DNA from 2 places in the Streptomyces sp. NPDC093546 genome. Region 1 is predicted to be linked to the other one. Evidence: riboswitches for the same ligand, from Rfam matches in the RefSeq annotation. Region 1 holds a riboswitch; the other holds the start of a gene.
The links. A riboswitch is a leader RNA that binds a small molecule or an ion and turns the genes downstream of it on or off. The one in region 1 is predicted to bind S-adenosylmethionine.
Positions count from the first base shown of each region.

Region 2: another riboswitch for S-adenosylmethionine. It lies ahead of thrC (threonine synthase); the one in region 1 lies ahead of ACIRNI_RS10695 (aminotransferase class V-fold PLP-dependent enzyme).

Region 1 covers NZ_JBIWJG010000004.1:221,782-229,362, forward strand. Annotated here, with positions in the region: gene ACIRNI_RS10680 (Rieske 2Fe-2S domain-containing protein) at 1-953, shown strand, start outside; gene ACIRNI_RS10685 (cytochrome bc complex cytochrome b subunit) at 950-2,581, shown strand; gene trpD (anthranilate phosphoribosyltransferase) at 2,720-3,784, shown strand; SAM riboswitch class IV at 3,878-3,995, shown strand; gene ACIRNI_RS10695 (aminotransferase class V-fold PLP-dependent enzyme) at 4,159-5,526, shown strand; partial or broken gene ACIRNI_RS10700 (glycerate kinase) at 5,484-6,667, opposite strand; gene ACIRNI_RS10705 (SLC13 family permease) at 6,664-7,581, opposite strand, start outside.
Region 2 covers NZ_JBIWJG010000003.1:106,229-113,809, reverse strand. Annotated here, with positions in the region: gene groL (chaperonin GroEL) at 1-106, opposite strand, end outside; gene ACIRNI_RS06930 (cold-shock protein) at 429-632, opposite strand; gene ACIRNI_RS06925 (ubiquitin-like small modifier protein 1) at 1,045-1,323, opposite strand; gene thrC (threonine synthase) at 1,378-2,718, opposite strand; SAM riboswitch class I at 2,712-2,859, opposite strand; gene ACIRNI_RS06915 (glucosyl-3-phosphoglycerate synthase) at 2,976-3,935, shown strand; gene ACIRNI_RS06910 (trehalose-6-phosphate synthase) at 3,981-5,429, shown strand; gene otsB (trehalose-phosphatase) at 5,463-6,317, opposite strand; gene ACIRNI_RS06900 (DUF3263 domain-containing protein) at 6,354-6,584, opposite strand; gene ACIRNI_RS06895 (extracellular solute-binding protein) at 6,607-7,581, opposite strand, start outside.

The sequences.
Region 1 (7,581 bases):
TGCCGCCCCACAAGCCGCGCATCCAGGACATCGACGAGCGGGCCGCCAAGCGGTCCGAGCGCACGGTCGCCCTGCTGTTCACGCTGTCGATGCTGGCCACGATCGGCTTCATCGCCTCGTTCGTGATCTTCCCGGTCGACAAGATCGTGTACGTCTGGCCGCTCGGCCACGTCAGCGCGACCAACCTGTCGCTCGGCCTGACGCTCGGCATCGCGCTCTTCTGCATCGGCGCGGGCGCGGTCCACTGGGCCCGCACCCTGATGTCCGACCACGAGGTCGCCGACGACCGTCACCCGATCGAGGCCGAGCCCGAGGTCAAGGCCAAGGTCATGGCCGACTTCGCGGACGGCGCGCGGGAGTCCGCGATCGGCCGCCGCCCGCTGATCCGCAACACGATGTTCGGCGCGCTGGCCATGGTGCCGCTCTCCGGCGTGGTGCTGCTGCGCGAGCTGGGCCCGATGCCCGAGAAGAAGCTGTTCCACACGTCGTGGGCCAAGGGCAAGCAGCTCATCAACATGAACACGAACGAGCCGCTGCGTCCCGAGGACGTCGCGGTGGGTTCGCTGACCTTCGCCAAGCCCGAGGGCCTGGAGGAGCACGACCACGAGTTCAACACGAAGATCGCCAAGGACGCCTTGATGATCGTCCGGATCCAGCCGGAGGACATCAAGGACAAGCGCGAGCTCGAGTGGTCGCACGAGGGCATCGTGGCCTTCTCCAAGATCTGCACCCACGTGGGCTGCCCGATCTCCCTGTACGAGCAGCAGACCCACCACGTCCTCTGCCCGTGCCACCAGTCCACCTTCGACCTCTCCGACGGCGCCCGCGTCATCTTCGGCCCGGCCGGTCACGCCCTTCCGCAGCTGCGGATCGGCGTCAATGACGAGGGCTTCCTCGAGGCGCTCGGCGACTTCGAGGAGCCCGTCGGTCCTGCATTCTGGGAGCGCGGATGAGCACCACGACCGCAACAGACGCACAGCGGAAGGCGCCCGCCGGCGAGCGGGTGGCCGACTGGGCCGACGGCCGTCTGGGGATCTACTCCCTGGCCAAGGCCAACATGCGGAAGATCTTCCCGGACCACTGGTCCTTCATGCTGGGTGAGATCTGCCTCTACAGCTTCATCATCATCATCCTCACGGGTGTGTACCTGACGCTGTTCTTCCACCCGAGCATGAACGAGATCGAGTACCACGGCTCGTACGTGCCGATGCAGGGCATCCGCATGACCGAGGCGTACGCCTCGACCCTGGACATCAGCTTCGACGTCCGCGGTGGTCTGCTCATCCGGCAGATCCACCACTGGGCCGCGCTGATCTTCATCGCGGGCATGTTCGTGCACATGATGCGCGTCTTCTTCACCGGCGCGTTCCGCAAGCCGCGTGAGGTCAACTGGCTGTTCGGCTTCCTGCTGTTCGTCCTCGGCATGTTCACCGGTTTCACCGGTTACTCGCTCCCGGACGACCTGCTCTCCGGCACCGGTGTCCGCTTCACCCAGGGCGCGATCCTGTCCACGCCGATCGTCGGCACGTACATCTCGATGTTCCTGTTCGGCGGCGAGTTCCCGGGCCACGACATCATCGCCCGGTTCTACTCGATCCACATCCTGCTGCTGCCGGGCATCATGCTCGGCCTCGTGGTGGCGCACCTGATCCTGGTCTTCTACCACAAGCACACGCAGTTCCCCGGCCCCGGCCGGACGAACAAGAACGTCGTCGGCATGCCGCTGCTGCCGGTGTACATGGCCAAGGCCGGAGGCTTCTTCTTCCTGGTCTTCGGTGTCATCTCGATCATCGCGGCGCTGTTCACGATCAACCCGATCTGGGCGCTCGGCCCGTACCGCCCGGACCAGGTGTCCACCGGCGCCCAGCCCGACTGGTACATGGGCTTCGCCGAGGGTCTGATCCGTGTCATGCCGGGCTGGGAGATCAACCTGTGGGGTCACACGCTCGTCCTGGGTGTGTTCATCCCGCTGGTCGTCTTCGGCATCATGCTCGCCGCGATCGCGCTGTACCCGTTCATCGAGTCGTGGATCACCGGTGACAAGCGGGAGCACCACCTGCTGGACCGGCCCCGCAACGCGCCGACCCGGACCGCGCTCGGTGTCGCCTGGGTGACCGCGTACATGATCATGCTGATCGGTGGCGGCAACGACATCTTCGCCACCCACTTCCACCTGTCGATCAACGCGATCACGTGGTTCGTCCGGATCTTCTTCTTCCTCGGTCCGGTCATCGCCTTCGTCGTCACCAAGCGGATCTGCCTGGGTCTGCAGCGGCGCGACAAGGACAAGGTGCTGCACGGCCGGGAGACCGGCATCATCAAGCGCCTGCCGCACGGCGAGTTCGTCGAGATCCACGAGCCCCTCAGCCAGGCCCAGCTGCACGCGCTCACCGCGCACGAGCAGTACACGCCGGCCGAGATCGGCCCGACGGTCGACGAGAACGGCGTCGAGCGCAAGCCGACCCGCACGGAGAAGCTCCGCGCCAAGCTCAGCAAGGGCTACTTCGGCGACGGCAACCAGATCCCGAAGGCCAGCGTGGAGGAGTACAAGGAGATCACCAGTGGCCACGGCCACCACTGATCGACCGGCACTCGCCGCCTGACCTCACGGTCGCCACACCGCACAGAGCCCCGTCCATTCACCGGACGGGGCTCTGTGCCGTGCCCGTGGCTCGATAGGCTGTGGTCATCCCCGTACACACGGACACCAGGAGCGACCATGAGCGCTGTGCAACCCGCTGGAGGACCGAGCTCGGCGGGCCGCTCCTGGCCCGTGGTGTTGAACGGCCTGCTCGAGGGCCGCGACCAGAGCGCCGACGACACGGCGTGGGCGATGGACCGCATCATGCGCGGCGAGGCCACCGACGCCCAGATCGCCGGCTTCGCGGTGGCGCTGCGCGCCAAGGGCGAGACCGTCGAGGAGATCTCCGGCCTCGTCCGGACGATGTACGCGCACGCCAACCTGATCGAGGTGCCCGGCCCGTCCGTCGACATCGTCGGCACGGGCGGCGACGGCGCCAAGACCGTCAACATCTCCACCATGTCGGCGATCGTCGTCGCCGGCACCGGCGCCAAGGTCGTCAAGCACGGCAACCGCGCCGCGTCCTCCGCCTCCGGCGCCTCGGACGTCCTGGAGAAGCTGGGCGTCAATCTGGAGCTGACGCCCCGGCGGGTCGCCGAGGTCGCCGAGGAAGCCGGCGTCACCTTCTGCTTCGCGGTGAAGTTCCACCCCGCGCTGCGCCACGTGGCCGCCGCCCGCAAGGAGCTCGGCATCCGCACCACCTTCAACTTCCTCGGCCCGCTCACCAACCCCGCCCGGGTCAAGGCCCAGGCCACCGGTGTGGCGGACGCCCGCATGGCGCCCATCCTGGCCGGGGTCCTCGCCGAGCGCGGCTCCTCCGCACTGGTCTTCCGCGGCGACGACGGGCTGGACGAGCTGACCACCACCGCCACCTCGAAGGTGTGGGTGGTACGCGACGGGGCCGTGCGCGAGGAGGCCTTCGACCCGCGGGACGTGGGCATCGCGCTCGTACCGGTCGAGGCCCTGCGCGGGGCGGACGCCTCGTACAACGCCGACGTGGCGCGCCGGCTGCTCGCCGGGGAGACCGGGCCGGTGCGGGACGCGGTGCTGCTCAACTCGGCGGCGGCGCTGGTGGCGCTGGAGCCGACGGACGCGCCGCTCGCCGACCAGATCCGGGCGGGCATGGCCAAGGCGGCCGAGTCGATCGACTCCGGCGCGGCGCGCGCGGCCCTCGACCGGTGGGTGGAGGCCAGTCACCGCTGAACGCGCGAGCGGGCGTAGGTGTGAGGCAAGGCGCAGTCCGGATGGCGGACTGCGCCTTGCGCATGCCGAGACGTATGGCAAGATGCCATTCAAGGTCATGAGTGACAGCGACTACGGCCCCGGCCCGCTGTCCGGCAACCCTCCGTCCGTGGCGGGGTGCCCCGGGTGAAGACCAGGTCGCAGGCAGCGAGGTCTGCGGCAAGCGCGGACCCCTGCACACCCTGGGGTCCTGGTCCTCGAGGGAGCAGTCTCGTGAGCAAGCGAATGCGATAGGGCGTCTCGCCCCTTCTTCGGCATCCCCTTTTTCCTTCCGTCGCGTCCGCACCCCTGTGCGTTGACGCGTGGAATTCGCCTGCCCTGTACGGGAGTTCGCCATGTCTGTCTTCACCGCTGCCGCCGACCAGTCCGTTTGTACGCCGCTGCCCGTTCTGGGCCGGGATGTCACCGTGCCGCTCGTCACCGGTGGCGAGGTCACCTACGCCGCGCTCGACTACGCCGCCAGCGCGCCCGCGCTGCAGCGGGTGTGGGACGACGTCGCCGCGTACGCCCCGTACTACGGCAGCGTGCACCGGGGCGCCGGGTACCTCTCGCAGCTGTCGACCGACCTGTTCGAGAACAGCCGCGCCACCGTCGCCGAGTTCCTCGACTGCCGCGAGGACGACCAGATCGTCTTCACCCGCTCCACGACCGACTCGCTGAACCTGCTGGCCGCCGCCCTGCCCGCCGACTGCCAGGTCTTCGTCTTCGAGACCGAGCACCACGCCTCGCTGCTGCCCTGGAGGGACGCCCGCGTCACCTACCTCAACGCGCCCCGCACGCCGGGCGAGACGGTCGACACACTGGAGCGGGCGCTCGCCGACCGCGACCCCTACGGCCCGGCCCTCGTCTGCGTCACCGGCGCGTCCAACGTCACCGGCGAGCTGTGGCCGGTGCGGGAGCTCGCCGCCGCCGCCCACGCGCACGGCGCGCGCATCGTGCTGGACGCAGCCCAGTTGGCGCCCCACCACCCGGTCTCCGTGCGCGAGCTGGACGTCGACTGGGTCGCCTTCTCCGGGCACAAGCTGTACGCGCCCTTCGGCTCCGGCGTGCTCGCCGGGCGGGCCGACTGGCTGAGCGAGGCCGAGCCGTACCTGGCGGGCGGCGGCGCCTCCCGCACGGTGGCCCGGCGCGCCGACGGCGGCGTCGACGTCGAGTGGCACACCACCGCGGCCCGCCACGAGGCCGGCTCGCCGAACGTCATCGGCGCGTACGCCATCGCCTCCGCCTGCAAGGCGCTCACCGAGGCCGGCTTCGACGACCTGGTGGCCCGCGAGCGGTACCTGATCGGCAAGGTGCGCGAGGGCCTGGCAGAGGTTCCCGAGGTGCGGGTGCTGTCGCTCTTCGGCGACGATGCCCCGCGTGTCGGCGTCATCTCCTTCGTGGTCGACGGCTGGAACAGCTCGCACTTCGCGGCGGCGCTCTCCGCCGAGTACGGCATCGGCGTGCGCGACGGCCTGTTCTGCGCCCACCCGCTCGTGCGGACCCTGCTCGGCAGCGACCCGCAGCAGATCGGCGAGTGCGGCGCGCCCGAGGCGGCGCCGCCCGGCGAGAAGTCGCTCAACGCGATCCGGGTCAGCTTCGGGGCGGGGACGCCGGATGAGCACGTCGACCGGTTCGTTCGGGCCGTGAAGGAGCTCGTGCGGGACGGGGCGAAGTGGAACTACCGTACGGAGGACGGGCGTTGTGTGCCCGACCGCGGCTGACCAGTCGCGTGCCCACCAGCACCGTGCGCAGCGCCCGCTCGGCCGCGTCCGCCAGCAGCTCGGCCGCCCGCTCCAGGGCCTCCTGGAGCGGGACGGGCCCGGGCGCGAGCGACTCGTAGGCGTCGAGCCCCGCGTCGCGGGCGCCGGGGCCCAGCGTGCCGGCCAGCGCGAGGACCGGCACCCCGGCCTCCCGGGCGCGGCGCGCCACCTCGCCGGGGATCTTCCCGCGCACGGTCTGCGCGTCGAGGGCGCCCTCGCCCGTGATGACCAGGTCCGCGCGGGCCAGGCGCGCGTCGAGGTCCAGCCCGTCGAGCAGCACCTCGAACCGGGGCAGCAGCCGGGCCCCGAGCGCCGCGAGCCCCGCTCCCAGGCCCCCGGACGCCCCGGTTCCGGGCGCCCCGCGCAGGTCGGCGGCCGGGGCGAACGCCTCCGTCAGCGCCGCCGCCCAGTGCTCCAGAGCCGCCGACAGGACTTCCACCTGAACGGGGGAGGCGCCCTTCTGGGGGCCGAAGACCCGGGCCACGCCGCGCTCGCCGCACAGCACGTTGTACGGGTTGCACGCCACCAGCAGCTCGGCCTCCGCGAGGCGCGGGTCGAGCCCGCTCGGGTCGATGGCCGCGAGCCGCCCCAGAGCCGCGCCGCCGCGCGGGAGTTCGCGGCCGTCCGCGTCGAGCAGGCGCACGCCCAGCGCCTGGAGCGCCCCGGCACCCCCGTCCGACGTACCGGAGTCGCCGCAGCCGACGAGGATGCGGCGGGCACCGGAGTCCAGGGCCGCGCGCAGCAGTTCGCCGACGCCGTACGTGGTCGTGGCGCCGGGGTCGCGGCGGCCGGGCCCCACCAGCGCGAGGCCCGCGACGGCGGCCATCTCCACCACCGCCGAGCCGTCGCCCAGCAGCGCGAAGTGGCTGTTCACGGGTGAGCCCAGCGGCCCGGTCGCCACGCACTCCACCAGGCGCCCGCCGGTCGCGGCGGCCAGCGCCTCCGCCGTACCCTCGCCGCCGTCGACCAGCGGGATCAGGTCCAGCCGCGCGCCCGGCAGGACCCGCCGCACCCCCTCGGCGATGGACTCGGCGGCCTGCCGCGCCGACAGGGACTCCTTGAAGCCGCTGGGCGCGACGGCGATGCGGTACGAGTGGCTCATGGGCGGGACTCCAGGAGGACGGGCACGCCGAGCAGCGGCCAGACGGTCAGGGCGAACAGCAGCACCACGCCCGCGGTGAGCGGGGCCAGCACGGCCGACAGCCGCAGCAGGTCGCGCGGCGCGTAGGTGGGCACGCCGTCCGGTACGTCCGCGAAGAGGGCCACCGGCTTGGCCGACGCGGGCAGCGTGTGGCAGAACCCGGCCGCGGCGGTGGACGCCAGCGCGGCCGTGACCGGATTGACCCCGGCGGCCGCCGCGGCCGCCACCACCAGCGGCACCAGCACCGAGGAGCGGGCCGAGCGGGACTGCAGCACCAGATGCGCGGCGGTGGAGACCGCCACGACCACGGTGAGGAACAGCCACGGCGGCGCGTCCACCGGCAGCCCCGCCACCAGCCACCCCGCGGCCCCCGAGTCCGAGAGCGCCACACCCATCGCCATCGTCGCCGCCATGAACAGCAGCAGCGGCCACGGCACCGTCCGCAGCGCGTCCTTGAGCCGTACGGTGCCGAGCGCGGGCGACGACGCCACCACCGCGCCGATCAGCGCGACGACCGCGGGCGACACCCGGTGCAGCGGCTCGCTGCACCACAGCACCACCACCGTGGCCAGCAGCAGCGCGCAGCGCGCCTCGGCGATGCTCAGCGGCCCGGTCACCGGCGCGGGGGAGTGCGCCTCGATGTCGGCGGCCGTGATGTGCACCGGGCCGCTCCGGTCGGCCCGCGAGGTGGAGGTCAGCAGCACCGCCTCGGCGGCCAGATGGGACGAGACGACCGCGAGCGGCAGGCCGAGCAGCAGCCACTCCACGAATCCCAGCCGCTGCCCCGACTGCTCCCACAGCACGTTGACCGTGATCAGATGCGCGCCCGCGCCGATCAGCGTCGCGACGGCGGACAGCAGCACGACGGTCGGGAA
Region 2 (7,581 bases), on a different contig from region 1:
TGCGACCCTTGGGGCCCAGGGTCACCTTGACGGCGTCGGCGAGCTGGTTCATGCCGCGCTCGAGGCCGCGCCGTGCCTCCTCGTCGAACGCGATGATCTTGGCCATGTGAAGTGGTCCTCCCGGACTGGGGTGGATGCTCCGGACCGCGCTGGCGCCCGCGACGGACGGCCTGCATGCCCCTGTGGTTCCTTGCCCCACCGGCCTGCGGACCTCACCGACTCGGTCCTTCGTTGTCACTCTCACCTTCAGAGTGCTAACGCCAATGATTAGCACTCGACCCCTGCGAGTGCAAGCTCCTCCCGTGGATCGGGAGCCTTCGATCCACTACGCGTGTGCGCGTACGCGCACGCGCGAGGGGCCCGCATCCTGTGCGGATGCGGGCCCCTCGGCACCACTGTGAAAGTCGCTGGCCGAATCGCGCCTGCTACTAGCCGGCGAGCTTGACCATGTCCGCCTGCGGACCCTTCTGGCCCTGCGAGATCTCGAACTCGACTCGCTGACCTTCTTCCAGGGTGCGGTAGCCGTCCATCTGGATCGCGCTGTAGTGGACGAATACATCCGCACCACCGTCGACCGCGATGAAGCCGTACCCCTTCTCCGCGTTGAACCACTTGACGGTGCCCTGAGCCATGCCTAACTCCCCTATTACTGGCCCTTGCACAGGACCGCACTTCGCGGACCCGGGTCAGACCTCACCCGCTGACAGGAACGGGCGTGCGCCGGAACGCGTCGACCGCCGCTGAATGTATCTGTCCAACTGCCGTCTGCAACAGGTCAATCGGACGAGAATTCCGAGCACGCGTGAACGGAAAATTAGGCGGAATTCGCCAGAACCCCGGGCAAGTCGGGCCCGGCAAAGCGCACATTCGGCGCATCAGGCACGGGTACTTTGACTGCATCTTGTCGCGCCGGGGCGTGAATTCATATGCGCGTGACATGACCGGCGGCGGGGGCTTCCCCAACTCTACCGCGCTCAACCATGCAGAAATGCCCCCTGCGCACAGCGTGCGGAGGGGGCAATTCCGGAAAGCGCTATCAGCGAACTAGCAGCCGCCGGCCACGGCGGGAATGATCGACACGCCCGCGCCGTCCGGCGTGGCGGTCTCCAGACCCTGCTCGAAGCGGACGTCGTCGTCGTTGACGTACACGTTGACGAAGCGGCGCAGCTTGCCCTGGTCGTCCAGGACGCGGGCGGCGATGCCCGGGTGGTTCTTCTCCAGCGACTCGATGACCTCGGCGAGGGTCGCGCCCTCCGCCTTCACCTCGGCCTGGCCGCCCGTGTACGTGCGGAGGATGGTGGGGATGCGCACGTTGACGCTCATGTCGTGATGCCTTTCAGTACGAGCGGTACGAGCCCGGTACGGAGTGGGGGGCGGTCAGGCCAGGCCCGCGTCGCGGAACGCGTCCAGGCTCGGGCGGATGACGGCGGTCGCCTGCGAGGTGTCGGCCACGGCGTCGAGGGTCTTCAGGCCGTCGCCCGTGTTGAGCACGACCGTGGTCAGGGACGGGTCGAGCCGACCGGCCTCGACCAGCTTCTTCGTCACGCCCACGGTCACACCGCCCGCCGTCTCGGCGAAGATGCCCTCCGTACGGGCCAGCAGCTTGATCGCGTCGACCACCTGCTCGTCGTCGACGTCCTCGACCGCGCCGCCCGTGCGGCGGGCGATGTCCAGGACGTACGGGCCGTCGGCGGGGTTGCCGATGGCGAGCGACTTGGCGATGGTGTTCGGCTTCTGGGGCCGTACGACGTCGTGACCGGCCTTGAAGGCCGCCGACACCGGGGAGCAGCCCTCCGCCTGGGCGCCGAAGATCTTGTACGGCTTGTCCTCGACCAGGCCCAGCTTGATGAGCTCCTGCAGACCCTTGTCGATCTTCGTCAGCTGCGAGCCGGAGGCGATCGGGATGACGATCTGGTCCGGCAGCTTCCAGCCGAGCTGCTCGCAGATCTCGTACGCGAGCGTCTTCGAGCCCTCGGCGTAGTACGGGCGGAGGTTGACGTTCACGAAGCCCCAGCCCTCGCCGAGCGGGTCGCCGATGAGCTCGGAGCAGAAGCGGTTGACGTCGTCGTAGTTGCCCTCGATGCCGACGAGCTCTCCGCCGTACACGGCGGCCATGACGACCTTGCCCTGCTCCAGGTCGTGCGGGATGAACACGCAGGAGCGGAAGCCGGCCCGGGCGGCGGCGGCGCCGACCGCGCCCGCCAGGTTGCCGGTGGAGGAGCAGGACAGGGTGGTGAAGCCGAAGGCGCGGGCGGCCTCCAGGGCCTGGGCGACGACGCGGTCCTTGAAGGAGTGCGTCGGGTTGCCGGAGTCGTCCTTGACGAAGAGCTTGCCGGGCTCGACGCCGAGCTCGCGGGCGAGGTTGTCGGCCTGGACGAGCTTGGTCCAGCCCGGGTTCAGGTTCGGCTTGTCCGCGACGTCGGCGGGGACGGGCAGCAGCGGTGCGTACCGCCAGATGTTGGCGGGCCCGGCCTCGATGCGCTTGCGCAGGGCCTCGGGGTCGCCGCTCGGCAGGTCGTACGCGATCTCGAGCGGCCCGAAACAGTGCTCGCAGGCGAAGATGGGGCCGAGGGCGAAGCGCTCGCCGCATTCGCGACAGGAGAGGGCGGACGCGGGCCCGAGGTCGACGTTCTTGCTGGTGTCGGCGGCGGTGCCGGGAGCGGCGTCCGAGGGGGAGACAGTCTGTACAGCCATGGAGGCGAGGCCCTTTCTCCTCATCTTCCTCATGGCGCACTTCGCCATGAGACGGATTTGGCACCTTCCCTAGCCGGGGCCTCGCGTTGCGCAGATGTGCGAGTGCCGACTGGAGGGTTGCCGGGGCTTCAACGGGCCGTATCCCTCTGCCCCTCTGGATGAGCGGTATTCGATTGTGTGCGCGGGGGACCCGACATGTGTCGGCCGTCCGCGTTGTTCAAGACTGTAACCGAACCCCTGGACGCTTGAGATGGTCGTCCGATACGCGAGATGGAGATCACGTGCTGGAAGAGGTGGAGCGCTGGCTGGACCGGCGGTCCTGGTCCGTTTCGGAGCGACCGCTCGACCAGCTGCTCGCGGCGAAAGGCGGGACGACCGTGAGCGTGGTGCTGCCGGCGCTCAACGAGGAGGCGACGGTCGGCGAGATCGTCACCGTGATCCGCCGCGAGCTGATGTCGAGGGCCGTGCCGCTGGTGGACGAGCTGGTGGTGATCGACTCGGGCTCGACCGACCGTACGGCGGAGGTGGCGCGCGCGGCCGGGGCGCGGGTGGAGCACCGGGACGCGATACTCCCCCGGATACCGGCGCTGCCCGGCAAGGGCGAGGTGCTGTGGCGGTCGCTGCTCGTGACGAGCGGCGACATCGTGTGCTTCGTCGACTCCGACCTGATCGACTTCTCGGCGGACTTCGTGTCGGGGATCGTCGGGCCGCTGCTGACGAACTCGTCCGTGCACTTCGTGAAGGCGATGTACGACCGGCCGATGGCGGGCCCCGCAGGCCAGGGCTCCCCGGGCCAGGGCGGGCGGGTGACGGAGCTGGTGGCGCGGCCGCTGCTGAACCTGCACTGGCCGCAGCTGGCCGGGTTCGTCCAGCCGCTGGGCGGCGAGTACGCGGCGCGGCGCTCGCTGCTGGAGCGGCTCCCGTTCCCGGTGGGGTACGGGGTGGAACTGGGCCTGCTGGTGGACGCGCTGCACACGGTGGGGCTCGACGCCCTCGCCCAGGTGGACGTGGGGGTGCGCAAGCACCGGCACCAGGACGACCGGGCGCTGGGGCGGATGGCGGCGGCGATCTACCGGACGGCGCAGCTGCGGCTGTCGCGGGGGCACCTGGTGCGGCCGCGGCTGACGCAGTTCGACCGGGGCGAGGCGGGGTTCGTGCCGCGGACGCACGCGGTGGACACGGAGGAACGGCCTCCGATGGCGAGTGTGGCGGAGTACACACGGCGGCGGCGCGTGGCGTGACGGGCGTACGTTTGAGCGTTTCGGCTACGGGCTAGGTTCGTCTCCATGGCGCCCCAGATTCTCGTTGCTTCGAACAGAGGTCCGGTCAGCTACGTGCCGCGTGCGGACGGCACGCTCGACGCCCGGCGCGGCGGGGGCGGGCTCGTGTCGGGCCTGTCCGCGATCGGTCCGGACGCGGGGGCGCTGTGGGTGTGCGCCGCGCTGAGCGACGGCGACCGCGAGGCGGTGCGGCGCGGGATCAGCGAGCCCGGCGTGCGGATGCTCGACATCGACGCGGCGACGCACGCGGCGGCGTACAACGGCATCGCGAACTCCGTGCTGTGGTTCGTGCACCACATGCTGTACCAGACGCCGCTGGAGCCCGTGTACGACGCGGAGTTCCGGCGCCAGTGGGACGCGTACCGGCTCTACAACCGGGCCTTCGCGGCGGCGCTGGCGGCGGAGGCGGACCGGGGCGCGACGGTGATCATCCAGGACTACCACCTGGCGCTCGCCCCCGGCATGCTGCGCGAGCTCCGTCCCGACCTGCGGATCGGGCACTTCTCGCACACGCCGTGGGCGCCGCCGGAGTACTTCCGGATGCTGCCCGACGACATCGCCGAGGAGCTGCTGCTCGGCATGCTCGGCGCGGACCGCCTCGGCTTCCTCACCTCGCGGTGGCGGCGCGCCTTCCAGGACTGCTGCCAGGTGGTGCTCGGCCACTACGACGGGATGGCGTACTGGCCCCGGGACCAGGAGCCGAGCTTCGAGTACCGCATCCCGGGCCACCAGCGGCGGCGGACGTACCTGGGCGTGCACGGGCTGGGCGCGGACGCGGACTTCCTGCGGGAGCGGTCGCGGCGGGCGGACGTGGACGAGCGGATGGCGGCGCTGCGGGAGCAGATCGGTCCCGACCGCAAGACGATCGTCCGCGTGGACCGCACGGAGCTGTCCAAGAACATCGTGCGCGGGCTGCTGGCGTACCGCACGCTCCTGGAGCAGCGCCCCGAGTGGCGCGAACGGGTGGTCCACCTCGCCTTCGCCTACCCCTCGCGGCAGGACCTGCCCGTGTACCGCGAGTACACGGCGCGGGTGTCGCAGCTCGCGGACGAGATCAACGCGGAGTACGGCCGCGACGGCTGGACCCCGGTGATCCTCCACGTCGAGGACGACTTCGCCCGCTCGCTGGCCGCGTACCGCCTCGCGGACGTGGCCCTGGTCAACCCCATCCGCGACGGCATGAACCTCGTCGCCAAGGAGGTCCCGGTCGTCTCCGACCACGGCTGCGCGCTGGTGCTGTCGCGGGAGGCGGGCGCGTACGAGGAGCTGCGCGACGAGGCGGTCACGGTGAACCCCTACGACGTGACCGGCACCGCCGAGGCCCTCCACGAGGCCCTGACGATGCCGACGGCGGAACGCGACGAACGCACGAAGCGCCTCGCCGCGGCGGCGACGGCGCTTCCGCCGCACCAGTGGTTCCTGGACCAGCTGCACGCGCTGCGGGAGCTGGGGTAGTTCCCGGGGGCTGACGCCCCCGGTTCGGGGGCGTCAGCCCACCCGCCGGGCCAGCGCCCCCAGGAAGTCGACCACCGCCGGCGGGCCCGGGACGGCCAGGTCCGCGCGGGTGGCGAGGTCCGGGACCTCGGCGCTGGCGCTGCAGACCAGGAGGCCCGGCGTGCCGTCGGAGCGGAGTTTCTCGACGGCGGCGAAGGCGGGGAGGTCGCCGAGGTCGTCACCCGCGTACACGACCGTGCCCGCGCCGGTGGCGCGGACGTGGTCGGTGAGGGCGACGCCCTTGTCCATGCCCGGGGGCCGCAGCTCCAGGACCAGGCGGCCGGGCTCCAGGACCAGGCCGTGGCGGGTGGCGAGCTCGGCGAGGGGTTCGCGCAGGGCGTCGAACGCGGCCTGCGGGTCCTCCGCGCGGCGGGTGTGGACCGCGACCGCGCGGCCCTTCTCCTCCGTCCAGGTGCCGCGCCACGCGCCCGCCCGGTCCAGGACGCCGGGCAGCTCCGCGCGGACGGCCGCGACGCCGGGGTGCTCCGGGGCCGCGCGGACCGTGCCGGTGACGGCGTCCCAGCGCTCGGCGCCGTAGTGGCCGAGGACCACGAGGTGTTCCAGGCCCGGTACGCCGGCGAAGCCGCCGTACCGCACCGCCACACCGGCCGGGCGGCCGGTGATCACCGCGATGGACGCGACGTGCGGCGCCAGCGCCGCGAGGGCGGCGACCGCGCCGGGGTGGGCGCGCGCCTGCTCGGGGTCGTCGACGATCTCGGCGAGGGTGCCGTCGAAGTCGAGGCCGACGACCGCCCGCTCGGGATGGGCCAGGAAGGAGTCGAGGCCCTCGCGGCCGGCGGCGGTGGTGGGGCTGGGGAGGAAGTCCTGTGAGTCCTGTGGGGTACCCATGGGCGGAAACCTATCCAGCTCCACCGGTGCACACACCTACCGGCGCGCCTCCCGCGCCGCCCGCACCCGCCGCAGCCGGTTGACCGTCACCGGGTCGTGCTCCAGGGCGCGGGGGTCGTCGAGGAGGGCGTTGAGCAGCTGGTAGTAGCGCGTCGGCGACAGGCCCAGCTGCTCCCGGATCGCCCGCTCCTTCGCGCCGGGGCCCGGCCAGGAGCGGCGCTCCATGGCGAGGACGGCCCGGTCGCGAGCACTGAGGTCGGCGGTCATATGAAGAACATAGCTACTTCGGCTACTCGGCCGCTTCCGCGTCCTTCGCCGTCTTCGCTATCCCCTGGAGCACCGCCTCCGGGTCCCCGTCGGGCGCGACCGCCTCGCCGATGTTCCGCTTGACGCTCTCGCTGACCTTCGCCCACGAGGTCTCGCCCACCGGGTACAGCTCCGACGTGGGCAGGGCGTCCAGGAACGCCTTCAGGTCCGCGTGCTCCGGATCGGCGGACATCGCGCTGTTCGCGGTGACGGTCACCGGGAGGATGTCGTAGCGGTCGGAGAACTCCAGCACGTTCTTGTCCTGGTAGACGAAGTCCAGGAACGCGCCGGCCTCCCGCCGGTGGCCGTTCTGCTTGAACGCCATCATCCAGTCGGCGACGCCCATCGCCGCCTTGGCCTTGCCGTCGACGCCCGGCAGCGGCACCGTGCCGACCTTCACGCCCGCCTTCTCGGCCGTCTGCATCAGCGTCGGGTGGCCGTTGAGCATGCCGACCTCGCCGCGCGTGAAGGCGTCGAACGCCTGCTGCCGGTCCAGCTTGCCGGGCGCGACGGGCCCGGTCAGGCCGGGGCCGACGAGCTCGTCCTTGAGCCACGTGAAGGTCTTGACGTTGTCGACGGAGTCGATCTCGTACGAACCGCCGCTGTCGTCGCGGTAGCCGCCGCCCCCGCTGAGCATCCACTGCATGGTCTCGGCCTGGGCCTCCTCGGAGCCCAGCGGCAGCGCGAAGGGGTACTTGACGCCCTCGTCCTTCAGCTTGCGCGCGGCCGCCGCGATGTCGGCCCAGTTCTTCGGCGGTTCGACGCCCGCCTTGGCGAAGAGGCCCTCGTTGAAGAAGAGCAGCCGCGTGCTGGCGGCGAACGGCATGCCGTACTGCACCCGGTCGACCTCGCCGGCCCGGGCGAGCAGCGGCAGGAACCTGGCCTGGGTGGGGACGGAAAGCAGCTCCTCCGCCTTGTAGAGCTTGCCCTGCTTGGCGTAGTCGGCGTACGCGCCGAT